DNA from 4 places in the Virgibacillus sp. FSP13 genome. Region 4 is predicted to be linked to each of the others. Evidence: riboswitches for the same ligand, from Rfam matches in the RefSeq annotation. Region 4 holds a riboswitch; each other region holds the start of a gene.

Region 1 (7,969 bases), on a different contig from region 4:
TCCGTATCAAATTTGCGTGAGGTTTCAAAGAGCCCCATTCAAATGGTTGACTATTTAGGTGCTGGACCGGTTTTTAATACTACTTCAAAGGCAGATGCCAAACTAGCTGTAGGCTTAGATTGGATTACAACATTAAGAGATCGCTTTCCCGACTTACCCATCTGTGGAATTGGTGGCATCACAACACAAAATTCCAAATCTGTTATCGATGCGGGTGCTAATGGTGTCGCTGTTATATCAGCTATAGCGAAAGCAAAAGATATAGAAGAAGCAGTGGAAAGTTTATAGACTCAATAGATTACTTTCCAGACAGGTAAAAAACACAGTGCCCCTCCCTAAAAGGCACTGTGTTTTTACGTCACTTTCTCAGTGAAAAGTTATTTCTTATTTCGATCTGCGTAAACTGCCATCGCATCACGCATAAACTCGGCTAGGCCTTCACCAAACTGATCAATGTTTTTTCTAAAACGATCATCATCAACATACATCTGACCAAGTCCTTTGAAAGCATCCAACGAATAGGTACCAACCTTATTCAAATAGTCAAACCATACCTTAATATTTTCTTGTGCTATATCTGACTCTGGTGGCTCATGTCGAATCTCGGCTAGCTTTTTATATAGTACATTAAAATCATCTTCTAAAGCTTTCTGTTCACCCTTAGACATGTTATCCACTTTTGCATTTGACTCATCCACAGCTTTATCTCCCCAGCGATCACGGGCCTCTTGCTCATATGGGTTATGGCTGAAATCAAAGCCTTCAAATTTTTCTTTAGCTGACATATTAATTTCTCCCTTCGAGTGTTGAATGGTTTTATCAATTGTCGAAATCATCTTGTCAAGGCGACTTCGTTTTTCGATTAGCATTTTACGATGTAACTCCAAAGCCTCTTTCCGATCAAATGATGGACTACTGATAATTCCTTTTATTTTTTTTAAAGGGAAGCCAATTTCCTTAAAAAACAAAATCTGTTGTAATGTTTCCAGATCGTTATCGGAGTACAGACGATAGCCAGATTCCGTTGTACTTGCTGGAGTTAGTAATCCAATTTCATCATAATGATGTAGTGTGCGCACACTAATTCCAACTAAATCCGCAACCTCTTTCACTTTCATTGTAACTGGTAACCTCCCTTTAATGATTACTATAAAGTATGACGTAACGTGAGAGTCAACACAAAAAGAGAAATTTTTAATTCCTTTAACTTTCCCTCACATAATACTAATTCAACATTCGCGACCAAAACTTCAATTATTTATTAGGATTAATAGCCAGATTATGTAAGTGCCCATGAAAAACTACAATCTTCATCGTTCAAAAAGTTCAATTGTCTTATAAGTGCCTATACCACCCTAGACGATTATCCATATTGTAAAGGGAGAGACTTTTATGATTTTGTCAAAAAGTCACCAAATGATAAGCAGCGAACGAACGATATTTCATTGGCAACTTTTTGAGCACACACTTTAAGGGAGGAAATGAATCATAATGAATTATTATCAGCAACCATATAATCAAGATGTTGAAAGGCAGCAATTTAATATTCCTGGACTTTTTGATTTTTTCACTGGAGGTGGAAATCAATCAGGTTTTCCTGGTGTAGGCCCAGGGGGAAGTCCAGGATTCCCAGGTGGAGGAAACTTTCCTGGAGGACAGCATGGTCCTGGTTTCCCTGGTGGCGGACAATCCGGAGCTCCTGGTTGGGGGCAACCTAGTTTTCCTGGAGGCCAAGGATTTCCTGGGGGTGGCCAATCCGCCAGTGCTCCTACCACTCCTCCACCATCTTTTACTCCAGAAAAGCCGCAATTCCAAACATTTGCAGTAGATCCAGGTGCGATCCGCGGGTGTCTTTACCGCTTCACATATATCTGGTTAAATCGGAGTTCTTTTTGGTTTTTCCCGATCTATGTAGGCAGAAATTCAGTTGCAGGTTTTAGATGGTATGGCAATAGATGGTCCTACTTCGGGGTGGATCTAGACAGAGTTCAGTCATTTCAATGCTTTTAACCTTGTAAACTAAACCAACCTCGGGGACTAGACAAACGGCCATCCAAACGTAATCCCTCTTTTCCACATAGTCTAAAGGGAAGGAGGGATTACCAATGTATCAATTAGCTTTACTGTATTTAGCTTGTGTTTTAGCCGGGTTCGGACTAGCTAACCTTCCAACTTCAGCTGTTATAACCCCTGAAATAGCTAATTTTTTCGAGGTGATTGGCGGAATATCCATGGCTGTATTTGCCATAGCCGTATTATATCTCGGAGTCAAAGCCTTATTTCGAAAATAAATCGGGTGATGAGGCCTATGATTACAGCCTCACTTCCCTTGCTTTATCGATGATTTTCCAAGTCTATTAATTCCCATGCAAGAAGCCGCTATTTTGATGAACAGCGGCTTCTCCTTATTCATTCTTTATTTCTTCAACAATCGTTTCTACTTCATTACGGGAAATTTTTTCTCTGCCACCTTGTAATGCCTTCACCGTTCTTTTCGCTAGTGCCAGCGGAATCCTACAAAACAATAAAATATTCCGAGTTGAAATATCCTCCATATACGCATCCGCATAAGCAAGGTTTTTTTCCGTATATTGGAATAAATCGGCTCTTGTCCAACCATCTGGAACAAAATGCACCCCGCGTTCACTATCTTCTTCCTGGTTCCGCAAGATATTAACGGCTTGCAAACCCCTTCCGTACCCAATAGCTAGTTCACGGTCTGTCGTTGTTCCGTCATACCATTCCCATATATCGGAAAGCATGACACCGACTAATCCTGCAACATAATAGGTATAGTTATCTAAATCTTCTTTATCCTTAATATACCAATCTTTTTCTGTCCAATCCGCCATTCCAGCTGCCATAACACTTGTTGATTCCTTTATTTTGCCAACTATTTCTGGCGGGCAAACCGTAATCCATTCGCCAAGTCTAATCGTTACTTCGGGTAAAAGTGATTTATATGGTTCTAGCAATTGACTATATGCGTCATTATCAAATTTACTTTTCAACAATTCACTTGTAGAGCGCAATAGATGTTGCTTTGTTTCAGAATCCAATTGTTCATGATCTTCAATTTCATCAACCGCTCGCATGCATAAATAAGCTGATGCAACCGTTTTCTTTAATGTTGGTTTCAAAAGACTAATTGGTATATAGAAGGTTCTACTTGTTAATTTCAGTACATGCATTGCTTCTTTTTGTAAATTTTTAACGCTTTGGCTCAAGCGGTTCATCCTCCTTTTGTAAACCATGAGGTATGTTTAGTATAACAAAAAATTCGCATGATTTATATACATATGGGTTGGGGATCTCCTTTTTATTCTGCACAAAAACGGGTACTTCTCCCCCAAACAAGAAAAGTACCCCGTTGTTTTTTAATCGTCTTCTTTTACAAGCAAAGGTTTTTTGCCTTCACGTTCCCACGCTATATTTTGCATAATCGCCATCTCTTTTACTATTTTTGGCGCTAACCAAAGCGGTGGCAACAACAGTAAAGAAACAGGTACAGCCGTAATGACGATCATATTCTGAATCGCCGTAATCGATCCTTCCCCAATTACGAGTAGCACCATAGAAAATAGGCCGAACAAAATCGCCCAAAATACGCGCAGCCAACGATATGGGTGGTCAGTTCCCGTAATAGAGACAGCAGTAGTATAAGACATCGTGTCAACTGTTGTTGCAACGAACACAATGGTTACAATTAAAAACCCAATTGCCATAATAAGGCCCATCGGCAGTTGATCCATGATTGCCATAACTGCAGCTGGCATGCCCGACTCATTTAATGCTGTTGAAACAGATCCAGGATTTTCTGATTCAAAGAACACACCCGTCCCGCCTACTACAGAAAACCAGAAGTTACTCACAATTGGTGCAACGATTGAAACAGCAAGCACCAATTCGCGTACCGTTCTTCCTGTTGAAATCCGACTTATGAAAATAGCCATCATCGGGCCATAGCCGAGAAACCATCCCCAGAAAAAAACAGTCCATGCACCAAGCCATGCTTCATCACCACGGTACAATGACATCGTGAAGAAATTTTGCAAATAAAAGCCTTCCCCGGAAACAAAAGCATCAATAATGAACATAGTTGGCCCAATAATAAGTACAACAGCGGCTAATAAAATAGTTAAACCTACATTGATGCGACTTAATAGTAATATCCCACGATCAACACCAGTTGCCGCAGAAATAGCAGCTATCATCGACAATACTAATACAATAATAATACTTGTCGTTAACACATTGGGTATACCGAATAAATCATGTAATCCATAACTTACCTGTAACCCCAGAAAGCCAATAGGTCCAAGTGTTCCTGCTGCTACTGCTATAATCGAGATGATATCAGCAAGCGAACCAAGAATACTTTTATGATAGACTTTTTCCCCGAAAATCGGATATAGGATTGCTCGGGGTTTTAGCGGTTGCCCTTTAACATAATGCACATACATCATCACAATTGTGGATAATGTCCCAAGTATGGCCCATGCCAAAAATCCCCAATCCATAAAGGCTTGCGCAAAAGCGGCCGGGATATTACCTGATCCTTCACCGAATAACGGTGGTGTAGTCATATAATGATACATTGGCTCAGCCGCCGCCCAAAAGACTCCCCCGCTCGCAAGTAATGTGCAAAGAATCATAGAAATCCATTTAAAATAATTGTATTTCGGTGCTGCTTGATTCCCTAAACGAACCCTTCCATACTTTGAAAAGACAAAATAGATCCCAATTACAAAGTTTGCCAACAATAGTACCTGCCAATAGGCTCCAAAATACTTCGCAGACCAATTAAATAATTTAACAATCGTATCGCCCACCATCGTGCTGTTGATGAAAGATAACACAATGAATAAAATTACAAATCCTCCACTTATTAAAAACACTGTCCAATCTGTTTTATTCTCTTTTTCGTACACGCTTTTCCTCCTAATTAATTAGGAGCAAGTGTCGATAAGTGCGTGTTCAAAAAGCCACCGCTTGTCATTTAGTAACTTTTGAACAACCTCTATAATATTTCCACACAGACCGATGGATGGAAGATAATAACCAAACTACAATTACGAAAAACCACAACTTGCCCTTTTTTAAATAACACATAGTTGTTCATTATAGGGATGTTGAATATATCCGTCAAATATAGAATATTCCTTTGTTTGTAAAAATAATCTGTTACGTTGTATTCAGCTAAGCGCTTATTCCTCCATTAATTCCAATTTAAAATCACCAACTGCACCATCTTGATAGAGATTTGTAATTGACGTCGAATAGGAGTAAATAGTTGCGTGAAATTCGAGATTTTTTTCTGGAACTTTCACATGAAAATCATTAGCATATAGCAAGGTTGTAATTTCGTGGTAGTCACTGCTGCTAACTTTAAAATCAAATCCTATTTTAAGTAATTTTTCGGCCTTAGATTTATTCACAACTGTATCTTCGTAAAAATTGTCGACATTAATTGTCCTATTGTTTATGATCACTTTTTGATTCATTATTTTTGCCACCCTTCTTGAACCTAACTAAATTCTAGCAGTTGAATTTAGTTATTTCTATTGTTATTGCTTCAGTGTTCTTTTAACCCTCGTTAACGAATAGGGCGACCAAAAGCGCAACGTCCTTTCGTAGTCCCTCCAATGAGTGAAATTCACTTATTGATTGCTTTAATACATACTTTTCTGGTATGATTACTTTAATTTAATACATTTCTTATTAAGAGTGGTGGAGGGAATGGCCCGATGAAACCCGGCAACCCACTGATAATGATCAGGAAGGTGCTAATTCCAGCAGCGTTTAACGGCTGCAAGATAAGATGGAAGCCATGTACAAAACTTCTTCTTATCGAAGAGGTTTTTTTATTTATGAAAAATGTGATCAAACATATTTCTGGCACTTCATCTTGTCATACAATTTATGGTGAAAAGGGAGAGGTTATTAATGAAATACGGTTTTTGGCTACCTATTTTTGGTGGATGGTTACGAAATGTAGATAATGAACACATGCCACCAACATTTGATTACGCAAAAGAAGTGATTCAGTCAGCAGAAAAATGGGGATATGATACAACATTAATTGCTGAATTGTATCTAAACGATATAAAAGGAATTGAACATGACTCATTGGAAGCTTGGTCAACAGCTGCAGCACTTGCAGCTGTTACAGAAAAAATCGAAATTATGGCGGCAATGCGTCCTGTATTCCATAACCCAGCTGTAACTGCAAAAATGGCCGCTAACATTGATCGTATCTCGGGCGGCCGCTTCACATTTAATGTAGTCTCAGGCTGGTGGGAAGAGGAAGCGCGTCAATACGGTGGGGATTTCACAGCACACGACGAACGATATAACCGTACCGAGGAGTTTTTACAAGTAATGAAAGGGCTCTGGACCGAAGAAACGTTCAGCCATAAAGGAAAATTTTATGAGGTCGCCAATACACATTTGGAACCGAAGCCAGTGCAACGGCCAAATCCTCTTCTTTACGCAGGCGGTGAGAGTGAACGGGGAAAAGAAGTCATTGTCAATAATTGTGATGCCTACGTGATGCATGGAGGAACATTAGAAGAAATTTCTGCAAAAGTTGAGGATATGAAAGCACGCCGAGAAGCAGCAGGAAAATCTACATTTAAATCATTCGGATTGGCTGCATACATCATTTGCCGTGACACGGAAGAAGAGGTAGTAGAAGAATGGAAACGGATCACCGATGTTAAAAATGCGGACGGCTATGCAGGATATCAAGATTTTGTCAGCAAATCACAGCTTGAGCAGCAAGTAAAACTAAATGATTATTCCGTTTCCAACCGGGGATTGCGTCCAAACTTAATCGGAACACCTGAGCAAATTGCTAATCGCATCATCGAATTTGAGGATGCTGGAGTTGACCTTTTACTCTTACAATTCTCTCCACAATTAGAGGAAATGAAGCGCTTTTCGGAAAAAGTAATGCCACTTGTCGAGGAGAAACGTAACTTAAAAATAAACCAATAGGAGGCATTGGAATGTCGGAAAAAATATATGTGCTTCATGAAAATAATGAATGGACCGAGCATTTGACAAAACGATTAACTGAATTGCAGTTACCATATGAAGAATGGCATCTAGATGAAGGAACAGTTGACCTATCGACTGTTCCTCCAGAAGGTGTTTTTTATAGCCGTATGAGTGCGTCTTCCCATACAAGAGAGCACCGCTTTGCAGCCGAATTAACTGAAGCTGTCTTGGCATGGCTCGAGCGCCACAGTCGCACTGTCATCAATGGAAGTCGTGCGTTAAGGCTTGAAGTTAGCAAAGTAAATCAATATATGGCCTTAAATGCTGCTGGGATTCGCACGCCGAAAACGTTGGCTGCCGTTGGAAAAGACCAAATCATTAAGGCTGCTAAGGATTCCGGGCTATCTTCTTTCATAACAAAGCATAATCGTGCGGGGAAAGGACTAGGTGTGCAGCTATTCCATTCCATTGAAGCATTGCAGGGATATGTAGAAGGACCCGCTTTTGAACCGTCCGTTGATGGCGTTACACTTATTCAGGAGTACATCGAATCACCTGAATCGTATATTACCCGATGCGAATTCGTTGGTGGAAAATTTGTCTATGCCGTTCAAGTTGATACGTCAGAAGGATTCGAATTGTGCCCTGCCGATGCCTGCACAATCGATGATCTTTTTTGCCCAGTAGGCGAAGAAAAGCCAGAGAAACCGAAATTCCAAATCATCGAAGATTTCAACGAGCCGATCATTGAAAAATATGAAGAATTTTTATGGCAAAATGATATTAAAGTTGCCGGAATCGAATTTATTCGCAACAAAGGCGGAGAAATTTTCACCTATGATATCAACACAAATACAAACTATAACTCCGATGCAGAAGCAGTAGCTGGCAAATATGGTATGCTTGAATTGGCAAAATACTTGGGTAGTCAATTAAATGTAAAATCAATAAACTACTGATAGACTCC
Region 2 (7,969 bases), on a different contig from region 4:
CTCCAAATTAAGGATAAAGATCATCCAATAATCTAGCAAAATATTGAGTAGTGCAGAAACAACTAAACCAATCATGGCCAGTTGTGGGTCACCGTCATTTCGTACAAAAATACTGAAAAAATTTTCCCAGGCTAGAATTAATGAAAAAATCAACAATATTCTCATGTAATCAACCGTATAAGGAAGCGTTTCTTTATTTGCTCCAAATAATTTAGCAAGACCATCCATATTCAAATAACTGATCAAGCAGATAATTATCGTTACAAGTGTTAGAAAGGCAAATGAAATAGTAAATAGTCCTTGTGCATGTTTTTTATTCCCCTCTCCCATTGCCATTGAGTACAGTGTCCCGCCACCTACTCCAATAAGCAAAGAAATGGAAATGATAATAGAAAAGACGGGTACCGCAATATTCACACTGGCTAAAGCAACAGGGCCAACCCCATTTCCAACAAATATACCATCCACGACAACATTCACAGACATCAGCATCATACCAAGTAGTGTCGGAATAAAGTATTGAAAAAAACTTTTGGTTGCAGATTGTGTCGCTAAACGCTGGTTTAAAGTGCTCATATCGGTTCACCTCTGAGAATACAAATTACCATCTATTTTAATCTCCCCGTTATGGATAGTCCATTAAACTGAATCAAAATTACACTGCCTGACCGGATCGATATATTTCGACATTCTTTTTGTACATACGCTATTATGATATACTAATTTCCAACAAAAATAAGTTTACAAGGAGCTATATAATGAAAGCAGTTGCAGTTAATAACCCTGGTGGCGCAGAACAATTACAATTTGAGGAATTTCCGAAACCAACAATAGGTAGTGGGGAACTGTTAATTCAAGTAAAAGCATTTGCAGTTAATCGTACTGATATCATGACGCGTGAAGGTAAATCTGGATATATGCAAAATCCAATTTTAGGTATTGAGATTGCTGGAGAAGTGGTAGAGGCTGCAGAGGGAACAGATATAGAAACTGGAACTCGAGTGATGGGCCTGGTAAATGGCGGGGGTTATGCAGAATATACTATTATGCCGGCTGATCGAGTAATACAGATTCCGGAAAGTTTATCGTTTGAAGAGGCGGCAGCGATCCCAGAGGTATTTCTCACCGCATATCAAACATTATTTTGGTTGGGTAATCTAACGGATCAAGATACGGTTCTAATCCATGCAGGTGGAAGTGGGGTTGGTACAGCGGCTATCCAATTAACCAAGCAAATGACAAACGCAAAAATTATTACAACGGCAGGCTCACAAGAAAAATTAGGTTTTTGTCAGTCGCTTGGCGCAGATGTTGGAATTAACTATAAAGAACAGAACTTTGCGGAGGAAGTTTTAAAAACCACCGATCAAGAAGGGGTAAACGTCATACTCGACTTCATTGGTGCTTCCTATTGGGAGAAAAACTTACGAAGCATTGCAATCGATGGACGCTGGGTGCTGATTGGTGTACTTGGTGGAACAGAGGTTGAAAAAGTAGATTTAATGTCAATTCTTGCAAAGCGAATCCATCTGAAAGGGACATTATTAACGCCAAGAAGTGATGCCTATAAAAAAGCTTTGACAGAGGAATTTATTCAAAAGGCAATCCCCCTATTCAATCAGAAAAAGCTGAAGCCAATTGTTGACCATACCTTTGCATTCAAAGACATTCAAGAAGCACATCGATATATGGAAGCAAATAAAAATATTGGTAAGATAGTCATTTCTGTTAACTAATCATTGTTACAATACCACCTTTTGAAATTTTTAAAAAATGCATTGACAAAGCTTCATAACGGTAGTATTGTATTAAACAATATCAAATGAATATTTTGTAACTTCTTATTCAGAGAGGTGGAGGGAATTGGCCCTATGAAACCTCGGCAACGGACTTTTTTATAAAGAACTGTGCCAAATCCAACAAGCATTCGCTTGAAAAATAAGAAGAGTGAGCGGAATTAAAATGCAAATCTCTTCTTATGAATATCATAAGGAGGGATTTTTTATTTCCATATGCAAATAAACAACTAAATAGCAAGACTTCTTATCCAGAGAGGTGGAGGGGCTGGCCCTATGATACCTCGGCAGCGGACTTGTAAAAGTACTGTGCCAATTCCAGCAAGCAATAGGCTTGAAAGATAAGGAGAGGGAAACCCGTAAATGCCTCTTCTTGTTTTTCAAGAAGGGGTATTTTTTCATTTTAAAGAGGAGGGGAATAATGATTACTTTTGAGAACGTAACGAAGATATACCAAAGTGGCGAACAACAGATAGAGGCACTGGATGATGTTGATTTACAGATCGAAAAAGGCGAAATATATGGTGTTATTGGATTTAGTGGCGCCGGAAAAAGTTCATTGATACGTTGTGTGAATTTACTTGAACGACCGACTTCTGGAAAAGTAGTTGTAAATAATCAGGATCTACTCAGTCTTTCTCCAAAGGAACTAAGGGAAGCAAAACGAAGCATCGGAATGATTTTTCAACACTTTAATCTACTAAATTCAAAAACGGTTTTTACGAATGTGGCAATGCCGTTATTACTAATGAAGACACCTAAGGAAGAAATTAAAAAAAGAGTTAATGAACTGTTGGAGTTTGTCGGACTGAGTGATAAGGCTGATAATTACCCAGATCAGCTTTCAGGTGGCCAGAAACAACGAGTAGGTATTGCGCGAGCCTTGGCAACACAGCCATCCGTTCTATTGTGTGACGAGGCAACATCGGCACTTGATCCGCAGACAACGAATTCAATCTTGAGGCTTTTGAAGAAAGTTAATCAGGAATATAACATTACCATTCTAATCATTACTCATGAAATGGGGGTTATCCGTGAAATATGCGATAAGGTGGCAGTGCTTAACCAGGGTAAAGTGATTGAATCAGGATCTGTATTTGATGTATTTGCCCAGCCCAAAACGGAAATTGCCCATAATTTTGTAAGTACAGTCATGCACGATGAAATACCGAAATCAGTCCATCAATTAATTGAATCCCAAGAATCTACCAATCAAATTTATCGAATTGTTTTTGTTGGGGAATCAGCAGGTTATCCGCTGTTATCGCAAATAGCTAAACGATTTGATGTAGAGGTAAATGTTTTGTTTGGTAGTATTACGGAATTGCAAGGGACACCATTTGGTAACTTAATTGTGAAGTTTGCAGGTGAAACGAAAGAAGTGAGTAGAGTTATTATGCATATTAACCAACAAAAAGTAACGGTTAAGGAGGTATTAGAGGATGTTAGTTGATTGGGATCAAATTCTCGCGGCCCTATGGGAAACAGTTTCGATGGTTGCATTTTCATTATTATTCGCTACGATCATTGGCTTACCATTGGGAATCCTGCTCGTTGTAACACGTAAAGGACATTTATGGGAAAATGCTCCAGTATTTAACGTCCTAAATGCAATTGTAAATGTGTTTCGATCGATACCATTCATTATTTTGATGGTTGCAGTTATTCCATTTACCCGACTAGTTGTAGGAACATCAATTGGAACCGCAGCAGCAATTGTTCCAATGGTACTATTTTCAGGTCCGTATATTGCTAGGTTGATTGAAAACTCACTATTAGAGGTTGATCCTGGTGTCATGGAGGCCGCTCAAGCAATGGGGGCAACGCCTAGACAAATAGTAATTCGCTTTTTAATTCCAGAAGCATTAAGTTCACTTTTATTAGGGTTAACGATTGCAACGATTGGATTAATCGGTGCATCAGCGATGGCTGGTGCGATCGGTGGTGGTGGACTTGGGGATTTAGCAATTACATATGGGTATCAGCGCTTTGACACGGTAGTTATGGTTATTACAGTGGCGATACTTGTTGTCATGGTTCAAGGTCTACAATCTACTGGAAATATACTATCAAGAAAAATTAGACGACGATAGGGAGAGAGGATTATGAAAAAAGTTTGTTTTCTATTATTATTTATGATTTTATCAATGGCCATCAGTGCTTGCTCAAGTGGTGATGCGGCATCAAGTGTAAAAGTAGGAATTAGTGGTTCTGACACAACGATTTGGGATTATGTTGCAGAAAAGGCAAAAAAGGAGGGAATTGACGTTGAGATTGTTCGCTTTTCCGACTATGTTCAACCAAACTTGGCATTAGCGGAAGGGGAGATTGATGTGAATGCCTTTCAAACTGTCTCCTATTTTGACGCATTTATTAAAGAACATGATTTAGATCTTACTCCAATTGCAACAACAGTCATTGCACCAATGGGGTTGTACTCTGAAAAATATGATTCAGTAGATTATTTACCCGATGGTGCGACAATTGCTTTACCAAAAGAGGCAACGAATATGGGCCGAGGATTGTTATTACTTCAAGAAGCGGGCCTAATTAAGCTAGTAGATGATTTTGATGGGAATGGGTCAATTGATAAAATTGCCGAAAATCCAAAGAACATACAGATTGAAACATTGGTGGCGGCTCAAACCCCGCGTGTTTTGCCGGATGTTGATGCATCAATTATTAATAATGGAATTGCTGTAGACGCTGGCTTTAGTCCTTTAGAGGATTCCATTTATCACGAGGATGAAACGGCAACACCATACATTAATATCATTGCTGTCCAGTCAAAAGACAAAGATGATGAGGTGTTAAACAAGTTGGCAGAGATTTATCAATCAGACGATGTTGCAGATTTTATTATTGAAGAACGTAATGGAAACTCAATACCAACATTTGTACCGTTAAGTAAAATTGGTTACTAAAAAAATATAGAGGAGCGGATGATAATGACTGTTATTACACAGGGATTGGATCAAATCAAACAACGTATTATTGAAAATATAGAGGAAAATGAAGAGAAATATATTCATACAAGTCACGCGATACATGATAAGCCAGAGATTGGCAATGAGGAGTTTTTTGCCTCTGGGTTATTAACAGATATTCTTAGTCATGAAGGATTTGTTATTGAAAAGGGAATAGCAGGACATGAGACAGCGTTTTTAGCTAAAAGAAGAGGAACAAAAGAAGGATTGCGAATTGGGTTTTTAGCTGAGTATGATGCCCTTCCAGAAATAGGCCATGCGTGCGGACATAATATTATCGGAACAACAAGTGTTGCGGCGGCTGTAGCCTTAAGTAAAATAATTGATGAAATTGGGGGAGAACTAATTGTGCTTGGAACACCTGCAGAGGAAGGTGGTCTAAATGGTAGTGCAAAAGGAAGCTTTGTAAAGGCAGGCTTATTAAAAGATATTGATGCAACAATTATGCTCCACCCTGGCAATGAAACAAATTTAACTGGACCAACCTTAGGTGTTGATCCACTAGACTTTGAATTTTTCGGCAAGCCGGCACATGCTTCGGCAAAACCAGAAAAAGGAATCAATGCACTGGATGGTGTTATACAACTATTCAATGGGATCAATGCTTTGCGCCAACACTTGCCGTCTGATGTTCGGATTCATGGCATCATTACGGATGGAGGTGCTGCACCAAATATTGTACCTGAATATGCGAAAGCACGATTCTTTATAAGAGCTCAGACTAGAACGGTGTTAAATGAGGTTACAGAAAAGGTAAAAGGTATTGCAAATGGAGCAGCATTGGCATCTGGGGCAACGGTAAAAGTCTCTGCATTTCAAAATGAAGTAGATAATTTTATTATTAATCGTACCTTTGACAATGTATTTAAAGAAGTAATTGAGGACTTAGGGGAGACAGTTCATACAGAGGAGAAATCTGCTTTAGGCTCTACCGACGCAGGCAACGTTAGTCAAGTTGTGCCTACTATTCATCCACATATCAAGATAGGTTCAAGTGATTTAGTAGGTCATACGGTTGAATTTAGGGAAGCGGCTAGATCTGAAAAAGGGGATCAGGCACTTATCTTGGGTGCAAAGGCAATTGCTTTAACCATTCTAGAGATCCTAATCAATAAATCGTTATATGACAAAATATATCAAGAGTTTCTGGAGAAAACTGTGGAGGTATAGTTTAATGTATTTTTCCGTTTGACAAGGTACTGTCTACATGATATATTAGTTCTTGTCGAAACGGAGGAATACCCAAGTCTGGCTGAAGGGATCGGTCTTGAAAACCGACAGGGGTGTCAAAGCCCGCGGGGGTTCGAATCCCTCTTCCTCCTCCATTCATTAAAAAGCGCATAAATTTGGAGATAAAAAATAAAGCCGTTACAATTGTAGCGGCTTTATTTTTATTAATTGTTGTTGTTAAGAAGGGAACTCAACATGTCAGTAGGGAAATGAAACTTCTCATTGTTAACTTGTAATAGACTCAATTCACTCTCTGGTACATCCTGATTCTTAATGGTATTTACTTGCCTTTGAAGCTGCTCCATTCGTTTATCCAATTCATTAGCTACGGTTGCGGCATCCTTTAATTCCTTTGTCAAATTTTCTGGTATTGATTTATCGTATTTGTAATAGATTTTATGTTCGAGACTAGCCCAGAAATCCATTGCAACGGTACGGATTTGAATTTCGACAAAAACCTGTTCTTCACGATCAGACATAAAAACAGGTACAGATAAAATAAGATGAAGACTTTTGTAGCCATTTGGTTTTGGATTCTGTATATAATCTTTACATTCGATAACGGTAACATCGTTTTGCTGCTGAATCATCTCACTTATTTTATAAATATCGGAAATAAATGAGCAGACAACACGAATACCTGCGATATCATGAATATTTTGCTTGATTGATTCAAGCGTAATTTCATGGTTTTTGCGATACATTTTCTTTAAAATACTTTCAGGAGATTTTAAGCGTGATTTTATATGTTCAATCGGATTATAGTCATGAATGTGTTGGAATTCCTCTTTTAAGATCCTGAATTTAGTGTTCATCTCATCTAAACCAAACTTATATGTCATCATGAAACGTGTTAATTCATTTTTTATTTGTTTCATTTGTTGTAATTGCTTTGTGTCATCGTCCATTCGTATACCTTCCCTCTTACTGGTCTTATGTTTATTATAACGAACTTATACTCCGGCTTAAAATAACGCAACTATTAAAATATTTTAACAAATGATCTTGACATTTATCTTATAACAGCGTATATTACGTTAAAATATCAATATAGAAAAATGAAGAACAGGCCAGTAACGATTTGTTAGTTCGATAGAGATTGGAATTCACCGGCTGAAAGGTTCCATCGATAGCTAAGGTCGTGAACCTACCTGGGAGTTGTTAGGCAAATACTAACCGCAGTCTACTGCGTTACCAATTCAAGCTGGGCATAGATATTAATGTCAAAATAGGTGGTACCGCGGATGTAAACCTCACTCCGTCCTTTTCAATTAGGACGGAGTGGGTTTTTTTAGTTAAAAACTGTTTTCTAAAAGATTGGGACTGCGATTACTCGCCCCATCGAAAATATTTTTTGTTTTTACAAAATAGATATAAAGTGTGACGTAACTTTTAACGTGACTTTCTCCCATCCTTTACAAGATGAGTGGTAAATAGCGGCTTGGGGGAAATAATTGCTTTCCATGGGGAATGCTTCAGCCTCCTCGGAAAGCGAAGTATTCTGCCGGAGCAGATTCAAGCACTCACCCCCTATTAGAATGAGAGAAAACATCATAAAAAAGAATTGTCACTGTGTCGCATTTTTTTATCAACTACGAAAATAAAAAGCAACAAGCATTACGAAAAAGTCTAATTAATAGAGGAGTGTTGTGCAAATGGTTAACAAGGTTTGTTTTGTTGGAGCGGGGTCGATGGCTGAATCGATTATATCTGGGATCCTGAAAAATGGATTTTTAACGAATCATCAGATCTTTGTAACGAACAAAAGTAATCAAGAACGTTTAGCAAAACTTCAGCAACAATATGACATTAATGAAACAACAGATAAATCGCAAGCTATAGAAGATGCTGATATTATTATATTTGCTACAAAACCATATGATATTGAAGAAGCCATAAACCAAGTTAAAACACACATTCAATCAGGTCAATTGATTATTTCTGTTGTAGCAGGAA
Region 3 (7,969 bases), on a different contig from region 4:
ATCACCATACAATTGTTCTAGTCCGAGCACTTTATCTTGGATCATCGTATAATCATCCAACTGGTCTACAATTTGCTGACACGTGCGAACAAGATCAGCCAAATATTCTCCATCTTCCTGATCTCCCCGTAATTCATAATAATTTTTAACCGAATTCTCTGGTGTCAACGCATCAATCATGGACTGATGCAGCAAGCGAAAATCAGCCGGGTCCATTGATGTGCTACGGTCACACAAATTATCCAGATAATCACTAATCGTCTGGTATGCTACGATAAAACGAATTGCTTGTTCCCATTTATCGCCTGCTAACAAAGCATAAACTGCCCCTCCCTGACAATGAAACCGTTTGGAGGCAATACTAGCTAATGCTTGTGTACGCAATTCCTTATTTGGTATTTGTTCAGCACGTTTTTTCCAATAAACTAATTCCTGCTTCACCGCTGGAAATATTTTACGATATACAGCCGTCATTAATGTCACTGCGGTATGTGGTACATGTTTTCCCAAACCTTTTTTCCTCCGTTCCGAAAAGCCCAGACACCATTCATTTAGAAAAATTTGTTATACTACCTATATCATCATATTTTTTACAAAGGTTCAACTTTGGGGGTTTTAACATGATTAGCCATTATAAAGATAGTAAACCAAAAATCGACCAATCTGTATTCATCGCAAAAGATGCTTCTATCATCGGTGATGTCACGATTGGCGAGCAATCAAATGTTTGGTTCAATACTGTTATTCGGGGGGATGTTGCTCCGACACATATTGGCAAACGAGTAAGTATTCAAGACCTATCCATGATCCACCAAAGTCCAGGTAACCCTGCCATTGTTGAGGATGACGTAACAGTTGGTCACCAGGTTACACTTCATGGTGCAGTCATTCGAAAAAATGCCCTAATTGGTATGGGTTCAATTATATTGGACGGAGCAGAAGTTGGAGAAAGTGCTTTTATTGGTGCTGGAAGTCTAATCCCTCCAGGTAAAAAAATTCCGCCGCATTCCTTAGCATTAGGCAGACCGGCCAAAGTGGTCCGAAACCTGACGGAAGAAGATTATGCAGAAATGGACCGGGTCCGTAAATCTTATGTAGAAAAAGGACAATACTATAAACTACATACAGATTTAGGTATTGATTTTTAGAGGTTGTTCAAAAATTCACCAAATGATAAGCGGCGAATCTCTTCGTTGGCGGCAAAAGAACTTCTACTAGACCTGCCCACGTCAATAGCCAACGCAGAGGTCAGCACGTCCTGTGCAAGTGCGGTCCTCATGTAGATTTTGCCTACATTCCGGTCCTCAAGACTACACCGCCTCGACCTTCGTCGCACAGGACAAGGAAGGCTACGACAGCGATACATCGCACGAAGAAAAAGTGTATTTCTTTTTCGAGGACGTGCTAGTGTCAACGTTGGCTATTGACGTGACGAACTTAGTCGACCTTGCTTCTAATTTGGCGACTTTTTGAACACGCATTTTTAGGTTTAATATACGTAAAAAAGTGCCGATATAAATGGTATGACAGTTAAATATTATAGGAGTGTACACAAAAATGCACATCACACTATTCTTCATCTCCTGTTTAATTGCAATCTATTTTATATTTTTAGGTGAAAAAGTTTCAAAAAAATGGGTCAGTCGTTCATTTAAATTATATGCAATTCTTTTTACAATTTCCGCGATTCTAATCGGTTCTACCTATATAAATGAACATAAAACAGCATTTATTGCTGCTACAAAAGAACTTTTGCCAATTTCTGATGACTTAAAACTAGTTGAACCTGCAGAAGCCATGGTCTCGCAGCGCACGATAAAAGATTCTGTTCGGTTACAAGCACCATTAATTGGCCAACTGCCTGAGTTACCACGCGGTTGTGAGGTAACAACCCTTGCTATGCTACTTGGCTACCATAATATTGATGTGGACAAAATGGAATTAGCAAAACAAGTAAAACAGGATCCAACACCTTATAAAAAAACAGACAAAGGTATTCATTTCGGTAATCCGAATAATGGTTTTGTTGGTGATATGTATTCCTTTGCGACACCTGGATATGGAGTGTATCACAAACCAATTACAGAACTTGCTGGACAGTATGCAGGTGAACGCGTTCTTGATTTTACGGGGCAAGATTTCGCGGAGATTATCAATCAATTGAATCAGGATCGTCCAGTATGGGTGATTATAAATGCTACATATGACAAACTACCTAAAAAGCAGTTTACTACATGGCAAACCCCTGATGGTCTAATTGATATTACAATGAAAGAGCACTCTGTATTAATAACGGGCTATGATCAAGACTATATTTATTTTAATGATCCATTAAAACGAGATAAAAAAGCACCTATTGAGGAATTTAAAGCTGCATGGGTCCAAATGGGAAAACAGGCAATAACGGTATTATAACCGTCATTGCCTGTTTTTTTTTGAATTTTATTTCGCTGTAACTGGATCAACTGCAAAATCTGGTTTACTCAATTCGGCAATATCAAATTTATTTTCTACAAAAATTTGATGCCAAAGCATGAACATTAACACGGTCCAAATCTTCCGGCTATAGTCACCTTTTCCTTGACAATGCGCTTCAAGCAGTTCAAGAATAAATGATTTATGCAGCAAGTGATCTGTCTGGCTTTCATTGATTAACTGTTTCGCCCAGCCATTCAACTCATTCTTCAGCCAATGGCGAATTGGCACAGGAAATCCGAGTTTTTTACGATCGAGCACGTGATCCGGAATGATTCCACGTGATGCTTCACGTAAGATACTCTTTGTTGTTCCATTCGCTATTTTTAAGTTGACCGGTATTTCGTTAGCAACACGGAATACTTCTTTGTCCAAGAATGGCACACGCAACTCAAGTGAATTCGCCATTGTTGTCCGGTCCGCTTTTAGCAAGATATCCCCACGCATCCAGGTATGAATATCAACGTACTGCATTTGATTAACCAATGGATAATCGGCAACATTATCAAATAACTTGCCAGTGATCTCGCGATAAGACAAATTTTCATTATAATGCTTTAAAATTTGCTGTTTTTCTTCATCTTCAAACATTTTCGCATTGCCAATATAACGCTCGCGAAGTGGTGTTGTCCCGCGCTCTAGAAAACTTTTCCCTTTTACACCTTCAGGCAGCACGTCTGCAACCCTTGCTAATAGATTCCTGGCAGGTTTTGGAATGGAGTGAAACATTTTTAATGACTCTGGTTCACGGTAAATATTATAACCGCCGAACAATTCATCCGATCCTTCGCCAGATAATACAACCGTTACATGCTTCCGAGCTTCCCTAGCAACAAAATACAATGGAACGCACGCTGGATCTGCCAGTGGATCATCCATATGCCACATAATTTTCGGCAGCTTTTCCACGTATTCTTCCGGTGAAATGATATACGAGATGTTTTCCACATTTAGTTTATCAGCCGTTTCTTTGGCAACATCAACTTCAGAAAAACCCTCCCGTTCAAAACCTACAGAAAATGTTTTAATGTTTGGATTGAACTCTCTGGCCATCGCAACGATTAACGTAGAGTCGATACCACCTGATAAAAATGATCCAACTGGTACATCGCTTCGCATATGAACATTTACCGAATCATACATCACGTCCTGAATACGCTTGATCCAATCTTGTTTGTCCATTAAAACAGGGTTAAATGTCGCATGCCAATAACGGGTAAAGGAGATTGCTTGACCAGGCTTTTTCACAAAATAATGACCTGGCTCCACTTTCTTAATTTCCGTTGTCATCGTCAATGGCTCCGGCACAAATTGGAAGCTTAAATAGTGCTGTAATGCTTCATCACTTACGTCTTCATTTTCCATCATTAACGTAATACTTTTTTTCTCTGAAGCAAAAATAGTGCCCTCTTCTGTTTCCCGATAAAATAATGGCTTAATACCGAATGGATCACGCACGCCATAAAATGTTTCATTTTCCTTATCCCATACTAAAATGGAAAACATTCCACGTAGATAACTGAATGCCTGTTCTTTATGTTTGGCAAATAACGCGGCAATTACTTCGGTATCTGATTCCGTTGCGAACTGATACCCTTCCTTGATTAAATCCTCACGTAGTTCTACATAATTATAAATTTCCCCATTAAAAATAAGCCATATTTTTTCATCATTATAGCTCAATGGCTGCTGGCCGCTTTCTATATCAATAATACTTAAACGTCTAAATCCAAATGACACATATTCATCATGAAAATAACCTTCATCATCTGGCCCTCTGTGGGTGATGATATTGTTTTGTTGTTCAAATAAATGGATTGCTTCTTCATTTGGCATACTCGGATGATTGCGGATCATCCCAATAAATCCACACATGGCTCTAGCCTCACTCTCAAGATTCGTAATTATACCTTTTAGAGTATATCATAAATGGTTTTTTATTTCGATATGGAAAGAATCTTGCTGAACCGTTTTATTTCCGGATGATCCTATACGAAAAACAAAAATCACGCCTTCCATTAATAGAAGACGTGATTTTCATTTTAAAAACAATCTATTTTATTTCTCCGCTAATGCCTTCAATTCCTCTACCTTATCTGTTTTCTCCCATGGAAATAAGACATCTGTTCTGCCAAAATGTCCGTATGCAGCGGTATTTTTAAAGATTGGCCGTTGCAAATCAAGCATACGAATAATGCCTGCCGGACGTAAATCAAACAACTCTCGGACTGCCGCAACAAGTTTTTCTTCCGTAACTGTTCCAGTACCGAATGTGTCAATCGCAATGGATACCGGTTCAGCAACGCCAATTGCATAGGCAAGCTGTACTTCACACGTTTTAGCAAGTCCTGCAGCTACAATATTCTTCGCTACATAACGAGCGGCATATGCTGCTGAGCGGTCCACCTTAGTCGAGTCTTTTCCACTGAATGCCCCTCCGCCATGACGGGCATAACCACCATACGTATCAACAATTATTTTTCTTCCTGTTAGTCCAGCATCCCCTTGTGGTCCACCAATAACGAAGCGGCCGGTTGGATTGATGAAATATTTTGTTGTTTCATCTAGTAAATTTGCTGGTACAACCGGATGAATAACATGCTCAATTAAATCTTTTTCAATTTGCTCGGTTGAAATGTCCTGGTGATGTTGTGTGGAAATGACAATTGTATCTACTTTAACAGGATTATCATTTTCATCATACTCTACCGTTACCTGTGTTTTTCCATCCGGACGTAAATAAGGTAGAATCTCATCTTTTCTTGCATCAGCCAGCCGTTTTGCCAATTTGTGAGCAAGTGATATTGGTAGCGGCATTAATTCTTCCGTTTCATCACAAGCAAAGCCAAACATTAACCCCTGATCACCTGCACCGATCGCAGCAATTTCTTCATCAGACATTTTTCCTTGGCGTGCTTCCAATGCATTGTCTACTCCACCAGCAATATCTGCTGATTGTTCATCAATTGCTGTAAGGACTGCACATGTTTCAGCATCGAAACCAAACTTAGCTCTTGTGTAGCCGATATCCTTAATGGTTTGCCTTACAATTGCTGGAATATCTACATACGTACTTGTTGAAATTTCCCCTGATACTAATACTAAACCAGTTGTCACCGTTGTCTCACAAGCTACTCGTGCATTCGGATCTTTTGATAAGATTTCATCCAAAATAGCATCTGAAATCTGGTCACAAATTTTATCCGGATGTCCCTCTGTTACCGATTCAGATGTAAATAAACGACGATTTGCAGCCATTGGCCTAAATCTCTCCCTTTTATATCGTGGTACGGAACTCTGTATTTATCAATTATATAAACTCCCTTTAAAACAAAAAAAGCCTTTCCTACTTGCATGAGGAAAGGAGTTGTGGCCTTTCGCTCTTATTGTTCAAGGAAAATCCTTGCATCAGATTAGCACCTTTTCACAAATGTGATGGTTGCTGGGTTTCATCGGGTCTGTCCCTCCACCAACTCTGAATAAGAGAGTGTCCGTTCACAATTTATCGTACCGAAATCGTTATGATGTGTCAACTTTTTCAAATGTAAAAAGTATAAAACTTGAGGCGCTATTATGCTTACAGCAAATGTTTTTCGGTGGGTTGAGTAATCGGAGACCCAGAGTAAGCCGTGTCCAGCTCCAGCGCCCAGCAACTATCAAACTTCACACTCCTCTCCTCGAAAAAGTTAATTCGCTTTTTCTTCGTGTGTTGTTACTTCAGGGGGTTATTCAATGCACTACGATAAGTCAACATCGGCTCGTACCTCACCGTGTTTCCTTTATCTCATTGCGGAGTGCTCCAGTTTGTACGTTGCTAAGCGGGCGCTTGCGCTTTTCTTCAAAGGCCAGCACAACATTTTAAATAAAATAATACATTAGTATGGACTAATTAAATAAATGTGTTATACTAATAAACAGATTTAAAAGAAAACCGTTTCATGTCTTTATAAAAAATCCATCAAAAAGGAAGGTATCATATATGAAATCGATGGAACGATCAACAGTATCGGATGAACTTTTAGCACAAGGGAATATCCAGCACAATTTATCGGTACCTCAGCTAGTTGAAAAAATCTTAGCAAGGAACGAAGGAGTATTGACAGCAACAGGTGCGATTCAAGCAACAACAGGAAAATATACCGGACGTTCACCTAAAGATAAGTTTATCGTGAAAGATGACATTTGTGAACAGTTTATTGATTGGGGACTTGTAAACCAAGCAATCGATGAAGATAAATTTAACCAGCTATACGAGAAAGTCATAGCTTATTTAAAAGATAAAAACGAATTGTATTCCTTTAAAGGATTTGCCGGTGCTGATAAAAAGCACCGTCTGCCAATTCAAGTAATTAATGAGTATGCATGGCATAACTTATTTGCTAGACAATTATTCATTACACCAACTGAAGAAGAGTTGAAAACGCATCACGCTGAATTCACGGTAGTTTCTGCTCCTACGTATAAAGCAGACCCAGCAATTGATGGAACAAATTCAGAGACGTTTATTCTTGTATCTTTCAAGCGACGGGTGATTTTAATCGGCGGAACAGAATATGCTGGGGAAATTAAAAAATCAATTTTCTCTGTAATGAACTATTTATTACCGCAAAAAAATGTACTTTCCATGCATTGTTCCGCGAATGTTGGCCAAGAAGGAGATGTCGCCTTGTTCTTTGGATTATCCGGAACAGGTAAAACGACACTCTCGGCTGACCCTTATCGTCGTTTAATTGGGGACGATGAACACGGCTGGAGTCCTAATGGTGTGTTTAATATTGAGGGCGGTTGTTATGCGAAATGCATCAATTTGTCCAAAGAAAAAGAACCACAAATTTTCAACGCGATACGTTTTGGCTCTGTCCTGGAAAATGTCATCATTGACGAGGAATCTAGACTGCCGGATTATGACAACACTGTACTGACGGAAAATACCCGGGCAGCATATTCACTGGAAAACATCGATAATATTGTAACACCTAGTGTCGCTGGTCACCCAAACACGATTATCTTTTTAACTGCTGATGCATCTGGCACATTACCGCCAATCAGTAAGTTAACAAAAGAACAGGCGATGTACCATTTCTTAAGTGGATACACAAGTAAACTCGCCGGGACAGAACGTGGGGTCACAGAGCCACAAGCAACATTTTCAGCGTGCTTTGGCTCACCATTTCTACCGTTAGCACCGTCCACTTATGCGGAAATGCTTGGTGAAAAGATTGATCAGTTCTATTCTAATGTTTTCTTAGTAAATACAGGCTGGACTGGTGGTTCATACGGTGTTGGGAATCGCATGAAACTTTCGTATACAAGGGCAATGATTCATTCTGCCTTGGAAGGTGAATTAAATACCGTTGAAACAGTAAAAGATGACATTTTCGGATTAGAAATGCCAATGCATGTTCCCGGTGTACCTGATAAGGTATTAATACCGAGAAACACTTGGAATGACAAAACAGCCTATGATGAAGCAGCAAAAGCACTGGCAACTAAG
Region 4 (7,969 bases):
AGTATCCACATATCCCGGGCACATCGCATTAACTGTTATTCCGTCTTCAGCCCCTTCCAAAGCTGCTACTTTAGTTAGACCGATTAATCCGTGTTTGACACTGTTATAAGCAGCTTTGCCAGCAAAACCGATAACTCCATTAATCGATGCCATATTGATAATTCGTCCATACCCTTGTTTTTTCATAATTGGAAAAGCATGTTTAATTGCTGTGAACGGTGCAACGAGCATTATTTTGGTGATCAGCTCAAATTTTTCTGTTGGAAATTTCTCAATCGGGGCAATGTACTGTAATCCTGCATTGTTGATTAATATGTCAAGTCTGCCATACTTCTCAACTGTTTGATCAATCGCATTGGTTAATTGCTCTTCATTTGTCACATCGCACGTGATGCCAAAACAATCACATCCGTCCTTGATCAACTTTTCAGTAACCTCTTGCAATTTTTCCTCGTTAATATCCGAAAAGACAACTTTTGCGTTGTCTTTCGCGAATTCAACACCAATTTCATGACCAATTCCACTTGCAGCACCTGTTATGAATACTACCTTATCATCTACTAACACCGGGATACCTCCAAAATCATTAATTTACTTAAATGTCATTTTATTTAAATTAACGCTCAAAATTCCAATTATCACATGGTACTTTTCCTCATTTCAATATACTCTAAACACTACTCCAACATAACCAGTGACAAAGTATAAACTTATTACCCAGGAAATAAGTTATGAAAAAATTCAATTGTACGCCTGTCTTCACAAGTAATTAAAGGTAAGAAGGAGTATAAACGAGAAAAAAGGGTCTGTCCCCACTTGAGGGATCAGACCCTTTTTTTACGATCCTGAAGTGCCTGGACGACTTTGGATATTGTACTTTTTTTCACCTTTTTTCTTTTCCCTATCTAATGCATTCAGTTCTTCCTTACTTTTGTTTTTGGCCTTTTTACTCATGACATAACCTCCTCATTTTTAGTTTGACTCATTTTAATAAAAAGATGAGCACTAAATCCTACAAACAATGCATCTCATTTTCCGCCTGATCCCAAGGCACTTTATACCCTTGGCCTTTTGCACAAAATATAGAGTTGGACGAGTATTCTGGGTCAGCATCTTTATTGTAGCTGATTTTTTTATAACCTCTTCTGCATTATGACAACGATCATACCCGCCAAACTGAAGATTTAACCTTCCTTTCCCGTGAGTAAAAGAAGCAAACTTGAGGTTGTAATTCATGAATGTTGCTACAGGTACGCTCCCCTGCACAATCACCTTGTCCCCTATCGTTTTCGGCGGGTCAAAAGTTCCATGTGCTTGCTGTATATCTGATAACACTCTCCCAATATGGTCTAACCCTACTTTTATTTTAAAGTTATAATATGGTTCCAGTAATACATTTTTTGCCTTTTCCAAACCTTGTCGTAACGCGCGGTATGTAGCCTCTCGAAAATCACCGCCAGAAGTGTGCTTGTTATGTGCCTTTCCAGTTAATAAGGTGATTTTTATGTCAGTGAGAGCTGAACCCGTCAACAGACCATGATGATCTCGCTCAAATAAATGGCGGTGAATTAAATTTTGATTTCCAATCGACAAATCATTTGGATGACAGTCCGATTCAAAGGTAATTCCACTGTTTCTCTCAGCCGGCTCTATGTTGAGATGTACTTCAGCATAATGCTTTAATGGTTCAAAATGTCCATAACCAACTACTTGGCTTTCAATTGTCTCTTTATACAGAATTTCAGGTTCGGCAAAAGAAATGTTAAAACCAAACCTGCTCTTAACAAGTTGTTCCAATACTTCCAGCTGGATGACTCCCATAACATGGATATAAATTTCTTGAAAATTTTCATCCCATAAAACGTGTAAAGATGGGTCTTCTGCATCTAGGATATGAAAGAATTGCAATACTTCTTTTACATGAATAGATGAATCAAAGACAACTTTTGACTTTAAGGTTGGTATCATTTCATAGTGAACCTTTTCTTTAAGCGTACCTACGCCGTCTCCAACAGACGCCTTTGATAGTCCAACAACACCAAAAATTTCGCCTGCTGAAACTTGCTCAACTGTCTTGAAACTTCCGCCATGATAAATTCTTAATTGTGTTACTTTCTCCGTCACCCTATTTTCTTCATCACCATAGCTAATCTCATCCCGAACACGTAATGAACCATTGACTGCTTTTAGAAAAGTTACTCTAGTCCCGTTGTCATAGCGAATTTTATAAACCTGACCAGCGAATTCACCCTTGTCTGAAAAAGAAGTTATGGTAAGTTGATCCAGGTTATCAAAAAATTTAAGAACACCAGTATCCTGTAAAGCAGAACCATTAGAACAAGCAAAAACTTTATTCTCCTTAATGAGCTGTTGTAATGTTCGGAGCCACAGGTCTTTGTCATAACCTGATTCCATATAATGTTCAAGAACATGTTCGTCACGCTCTGCGACAAATTCGATTAATTCTTCTTTCATTTCCCCATTATGAAAGGTTGTTGTAATATCGCATACATCTTCTGTTAGGTTGGTACGAATTTCGTCCAAGACAGCTGCTACATTAGCCCCTTCACGATCCGTTTTATTAATAAAGAAAAATGTAGGAACATGATATTTTTGCAGCAATTGCCAAACTGTTTCTGTATGACCTTCTACACCTTCAACCGCACTAACCATGACAATAGCATAATCCATCACCTGGATGGCTCGTTCCATTTCCGGAGAAAAGTCCACATGACCAGGGGTGTCAATCAGAAAATAATTGGAATCCTTATATGTAATTAGCCCTTGATCTGCAAATACCGTGATCCCCCGTGCCTTTTCAATATCATGACGATCAAGATAAGCATCTCGATGATCAACACGGCCTTTTTGTCGGATGCTTTTTGTATGGTAAAGTAGTTGCTCCGAAAAGGTCGTCTTCCCAGCATCAACATGTGCTACTATTCCGATTGTCTTATTCATTGTGTCACCCCGACCAAATTTTTACGAATACGTTTATTATACCAAAAAATCGTCCATCGTTTTTCATGAGGTGTTATAAGAGGTTGTTCAAAAAGTCACCAAATGATAAGCGGCGAATCTCTTCGTTGGCTTGTCTTTGCGGTCCTCAAGACTACGCCGCCTCGATCTTCTTGCTTCTAATTTGGCAACTTTTTGAACACGCACTATAAAGTAAAAATTTATTCAGCAGGGTTTTCTTTATCCCCACTGAATGTTGGTTGAACAGAATCGGGCTTTTACGGGCAGTCGCCCCCCCACTTACAATTATTTATTCCCTCGAATTTTTGAAGTGGAAGTATTACTGCCCGTTAATGCGAGATAAAAGTAAAAGAAAAGGCCTTACGTCTATCAAGGTCTAAAATGTTTCATATTTATTGACCGAAGATATCATCGATTCGTTTTATATCTTTGTCCGATAATGTGATTTCTGCGGCTCTTTTGTTACTCTTTACTTGTTCAGGTCGTTTAGCACCAGGTATGACCACATCCAATGATGGACGAGAGAAGTACCAGGCAAGAATAATGTGAGCAACCTCTTCATCATAGGCATTTGCAATTTCTCTAACCTGTTCTATTTTTTCTAAGTTTTGCGTAAACAAGTCTCCCTGGAAACTCGGTTTGTTCGCACGCATATCCGAGAATTTCGTGTTCTTATTATACTTACCTGCTAAAAGACCAGACTCAAGAGGGAAATATGGGATAAATGTGATGTTATTTTCTGCTGTGTACGGGAAAATGTCTGTTTCAGCTTCTCGTTTCAACAGATTATATTCAGATTGTAAAACATCTACATATCCATCTATATTAGCTTCTTTTACCTGTTCAATTGAAAAATTGGATATGCCGATAGAACGAATTTTTCCTTCATCCTTTAATTCTTTTAACGCACCAACAGCTTCATCCTTTGGAGTATCGTCATCTGGAAAATGAATATAATATAAATCGAGATAATCCGTTTGCAACCGGCGCAAACTATTTTCCACCTGCTGCTTCAAGAAAGCTGGTGAATTATCCATGATTGTATTATCCCCAACAAATTTATGTGCTCCTTTGGTTGCTAGCACAATATCTTCTCGGCGATATTCTTTGATCACCTTTGCGATCAATTCCTCTGATCGCTCCGGACCATAGATAAACGCCGTGTCAAGAAGATTGATACCATTTTCAATTGCAGTTCGAACCACATCTTTCCCTTGTTCTTCATCAAGCAGATCAGGATAGATATTGTGACCTCCAACTGCATTTGTACCTAAACCAATCGGATATACTGCAACATCTGATTTGCCCAAATATGTTTGAATTGCCATAGCGTTATCGACTCCTTTACTTCGACTATCAATGAAACTATTTTACTTCTTAACTGTACCCATACATCTCAAAAAATAAACTGCATTTATAAAGGCTACTAATAAACACGCACTATATGGAAAGTTATCAAGAAATTCACTTAACAAGCAAATCCTTCATTTGTTTTCCAGGATGATGAACTGGCAACTGATCTCCATGACCAAATAAATTATCTCGTAGTGAACTCCCTTCATACTCTCGTTGAACCAATCCTCTTTCCTGCAAGATAGGAACAACATACTCAATAAAGTCTTTAAACGTACCAGGTGTAATCGCATAAGCAATGTTAAAGCCGTCAACACCAGCCTCATTTACCCATTGTTCCATCGTATCAGCGACTTGTTCAGGTGAACCCACGGTATAGGCACTCATGCCCCCAATCCCGACGAAGTTTTTAATCTCTTCAACTGTCCATCCTTTATTAGGATCCATCTTTGTAAAACCTTCAAGTGCTGAGCGAATTGAATCATTCTCAATATAACTGATAACTTGATCTGGTTCATAAACGGATAAATCAATTCCGGTCCATCCTCCGAATAAAGCGAGTGCTCCCTCATGGCTTATATGCTGTTGATAATCTACAAATTTGGCATTCGCTTCTGCCTCTGTTTTACCAACTATCGGTGTAAACATCGTAAGGATTTGCACTTCTTCCGGAGATCTTCCCGTTTTTTTGATATCCGCACGGAGCCGTTTAACCGTCTCTTTGGCTACGGCAAGTGTTGGCGCACCAATGAACACACATTCCGCATTTTCAGCTGCAAATGCACGCCCTTTTGTAGATGCACCCGCTTGATACAGGACAGGCGTTCGTTGTGGCGATGGTTCACTTAAGTGTGCACCAGGAACTTTAAAATATTTTCCTTCATGATGAATATCATGGACTTTGTCAGGATCCGTGTAGATGCCATTTTCTTTATCAACCTTAACAGCATTATCTTCCCAACTTTCTTCCCAAAGCTTATAGCATACATCCAAATATTCTGCTGCAATATCATAACGTTCATCATGTTTCATTTGATCAGCTAATCCCATATTGACTGCAGCACTCTTGAGATAGGAGGTTACAATGTTCCATCCCACACGCCCTTTCGTCAAATGATCTAACGTTGTCATCCGGCGAGCAAATGGATAAGGATGTTCATGTGTGACAGATGCTGTAACACCAAATCCAAGATGTTTCGTTACAGCTGACATTAATGGAACGACTAATAAAGGATCATTAACCGGGGATTGTGCTCCTTGCCGAACAGCCGCATCCCGAGAACCTTGATATACGTCATACGTACCCAATACATCCGCAATAAATACAGCATCAAATCGACCTCTTTCCAGTAGTTTAGCAAGTTCAATCCAATACTCACTATCTTTGTAGCGATGTGATTCATCTTCTGGATGAGTCCATAGTCCAGGAGATTGATGACCCGCACAGTTCATATCAAACGCATTTAAATAGATTCGTTTGTTTGGCATATTTTGATTGCCCTCCTTCATTTTTTCTCAAGTGTTTCTTTAATACAATGAAGATGCTAGTGCATTTTGTTTATACACTAATTCGATAAAGTAATGTAGTTGCTTTTTGGTGCGTTGTAAAATGTCCCCATCAACTATTGGATTTTTCTTTTGTTTGTCAATCTGACTATCAAGTAGATAGATACCTTTTAGGTTATGTCCTTTTAATGTTGCTAGCACAGGCTTTAATGCATATTCAATTGCTAGAAGATGAGACATACTCCCACCTGTCATGAGTGGAAGGACCGGTTTATGTTTGAGCACATCTTGCGGAAGTATATCAAGCAGTGCTTTTAAAACTCCCGAATAAGCGCCTTTATAGACAGGTGAGCCGACTATGACACCTTTAGCTGCTTGGGCTAATGTCGCGATCTCCCGGACGGTCGGACTATCAAAATCTCCCGAAAATAAAGTTTCAGGAGGTACATCTTTAACCGAAATATGGGTCACCGAAAAATGCTCCTGTTTAAGTAAAGTTCCCAAATATTTTAGGACCTGCTCTGATCGGGAATATGCGGATGGACTTCCGGATAAAACAACAATTTCACTCATAAACAATCATCCCTTCTTTTTTTCTAACGTTCGTCATTTCGCTACTGTAAACTTTTTCATAAGAAAACCCCCTTTTCTTTTACGTGAGAAAAGAGGGTTATTACGATTAACATTCAAATTCCGCTCTTATCTCCCAAGAATTACTCCCGCTGGAATTAGCACCTTCCTGAAAAATGTCAGAGGTTGCTGAAGCTTCATAGGGCCAGATCCCTCGGCTTCTCTTGATAAGATTATTTAATTTTAATATATAGTTTATTCTTATTAATCCGATAAGTCAAGCATGAATTTAAATTTCTTATGTACTAGAAGGAGAGAAGGTACTGATCAATATGTCCCCTTCTCTCCTGTTACTTTATTCCGTCAACAATGGATAATACCCTTCTTCATTATGTGTTTCTGTTCCTACAAGTGGTGGATTAAATACACACACCATGCGCATTTGTGTTCTTGCGCGAAGTAGGTGCTTATCATTTTCGTCTAGTGTATACATTGTTCCTGCTTTAAGCTGCCATACTTCACCAGTTTCTACTTTTTCAATTTCCCCTTCACCTTCAATACAATAAACTGCTTCAATATGGTTTTTATACCAAAAGTAGTTCTCAGTACCAGCTTTAATTAACGTATCATTCACACTAAAACCAACATTGTCCTTTTTCAATAAAAACCGGCGACTCGTCCAGTTTTCTCCTGATGTTTCGTCCTCAGTACCTATAATATCTTCAAGTGATTTTACGATCATTTCTTCATTTCTCCTCTCCATTTATAAGCATATCTATTAAAATATATTAAGCAAGAACGTCATGTATGCTTTCTTCCAAGATTCCAAGTCCATTTTTAAGTCCTTCCTCATCAATAATTAGCGGTGGAAGGAACTTAATGACCTCATCGTTTGGTCCTGAAGTTTCAACAATTAAGCCACGGTTAAATGCTTCTGAACAAATTTTACTTGTAAGATCATTTGTATTGTCAACTGCTATCCCCTGCATAAGGCCTCTACCACGAGCCTCACCATTAAGCTCCGGGAATTTTTCGATAATAGATTTAATGCCTTCTTTTAAAATAAATGCCTTCTCTTTAATTGCCTGACTTAATTCATCTGTTTCCCAATGGGTCAATGCTTCCGCTGCAGCAATAAATGCTAGATTATTACCGCGGAATGTCCCATTATGTTCACCAGGTCCCCATTGATCATATTCTGGTTTAATTAGCGTAATTGCCATTGGTAAGCCAATTCCGCCAATCGATTTGGAAAGACAGACAATATCCGGATTAATTCCAGCAGGTTCAAAACTAAAGAAAGTACCTGTTCTGCCGCATCCTGCCTGAACATCATCAACAATTAATAAAATGTCCCAGCGTTTACAAATATTTTCTATTCTTTTCAGCCATTCCATTCTTGCAGCATTTATACCACCTTCACCTTGAACGGTTTCCAAAATGATAGCTGCCGGTAATGCTACACCGCTTCCACTATCCTCTAAAAATCGTTCCAAATACGCAATTGAATCTTGATCTTCCACGTATTCATCAAATGGCATGGAAACTGAATGGTGAAGTG

The links. Region 4 has a riboswitch for S-adenosylmethionine ahead of ssuE (NADPH-dependent FMN reductase). Riboswitches for the same ligand answer to the same signal wherever they lie in the genome.
Region 1: linked by a shared signal. The riboswitch ahead of ACW2QC_RS11775 (LLM class flavin-dependent oxidoreductase) and the one ahead of ssuE (NADPH-dependent FMN reductase) in region 4 are both predicted to bind S-adenosylmethionine.
Region 2: linked by a shared signal. The riboswitch ahead of ACW2QC_RS15580 (methionine ABC transporter ATP-binding protein) and the one ahead of ssuE (NADPH-dependent FMN reductase) in region 4 are both predicted to bind S-adenosylmethionine.
Region 3: linked by a shared signal. The riboswitch ahead of metK (methionine adenosyltransferase) and the one ahead of ssuE (NADPH-dependent FMN reductase) in region 4 are both predicted to bind S-adenosylmethionine.

The regions. Positions count from the first base shown of each region.
Region 1 is NZ_JBSVKG010000012.1:41,935-49,903, reverse strand. It holds gene thiE (thiamine phosphate synthase) at 1-288, shown strand, start outside; gene ACW2QC_RS11805 (MerR family transcriptional regulator) at 378-1,118, opposite strand; gene ACW2QC_RS11800 (hypothetical protein) at 1,492-2,010, shown strand; gene ACW2QC_RS11795 (hypothetical protein) at 2,106-2,291, shown strand; gene ACW2QC_RS11790 (squalene/phytoene synthase family protein) at 2,406-3,191, opposite strand; gene ACW2QC_RS11785 (BCCT family transporter) at 3,378-4,931, opposite strand; gene ACW2QC_RS11780 (DUF3219 family protein) at 5,208-5,504, opposite strand; SAM riboswitch class I at 5,716-5,823, shown strand; gene ACW2QC_RS11775 (LLM class flavin-dependent oxidoreductase) at 5,947-6,999, shown strand; gene ACW2QC_RS11770 (ATP-grasp domain-containing protein) at 7,011-7,961, shown strand.
Region 2 is NZ_JBSVKG010000021.1:49,291-57,259, forward strand. It holds gene ACW2QC_RS15570 (MATE family efflux transporter) at 1-576, opposite strand, end outside; gene ACW2QC_RS15575 (NAD(P)H-quinone oxidoreductase) at 759-1,736, shown strand; SAM riboswitch class I at 1,839-1,945, shown strand; SAM riboswitch class I at 2,041-2,144, shown strand; gene ACW2QC_RS15580 (methionine ABC transporter ATP-binding protein) at 2,218-3,249, shown strand; gene ACW2QC_RS15585 (methionine ABC transporter permease) at 3,239-3,889, shown strand; gene ACW2QC_RS15590 (MetQ/NlpA family ABC transporter substrate-binding protein) at 3,902-4,720, shown strand; gene ACW2QC_RS15595 (M20 family metallopeptidase) at 4,745-5,953, shown strand; tRNA gene ACW2QC_RS15600 (tRNA-Ser) at 6,016-6,108, shown strand; gene ACW2QC_RS15605 (GTP pyrophosphokinase) at 6,178-6,921, opposite strand; gene proC (pyrroline-5-carboxylate reductase) at 7,669-7,969, shown strand, end outside.
Region 3 is NZ_JBSVKG010000010.1:6,957-14,925, forward strand. It holds gene ACW2QC_RS10490 (tetraprenyl-beta-curcumene synthase family protein) at 1-510, opposite strand, end outside; gene ACW2QC_RS10495 (gamma carbonic anhydrase) at 621-1,148, shown strand; gene ACW2QC_RS10500 (C39 family peptidase) at 1,558-2,415, shown strand; gene asnB (asparagine synthase (glutamine-hydrolyzing)) at 2,443-4,350, opposite strand; gene metK (methionine adenosyltransferase) at 4,534-5,733, opposite strand; SAM riboswitch class I at 5,856-5,961, opposite strand; gene pckA (phosphoenolpyruvate carboxykinase (ATP)) at 6,455-7,969, shown strand, end outside.
Region 4 is NZ_JBSVKG010000026.1:6,192-14,160, forward strand. It holds gene ACW2QC_RS16975 (3-hydroxybutyrate dehydrogenase) at 1-567, opposite strand, end outside; partial or broken gene ACW2QC_RS16980 (GTP-binding protein) at 1,013-2,961, opposite strand; gene ACW2QC_RS16985 (aldo/keto reductase) at 3,372-4,307, opposite strand; gene ACW2QC_RS16990 (LLM class flavin-dependent oxidoreductase) at 4,444-5,820, opposite strand; gene ssuE (NADPH-dependent FMN reductase) at 5,860-6,411, opposite strand; SAM riboswitch class I at 6,535-6,642, opposite strand; gene ACW2QC_RS17000 (ectoine synthase) at 6,764-7,150, opposite strand; gene ectB (diaminobutyrate--2-oxoglutarate transaminase) at 7,197-7,969, opposite strand, start outside.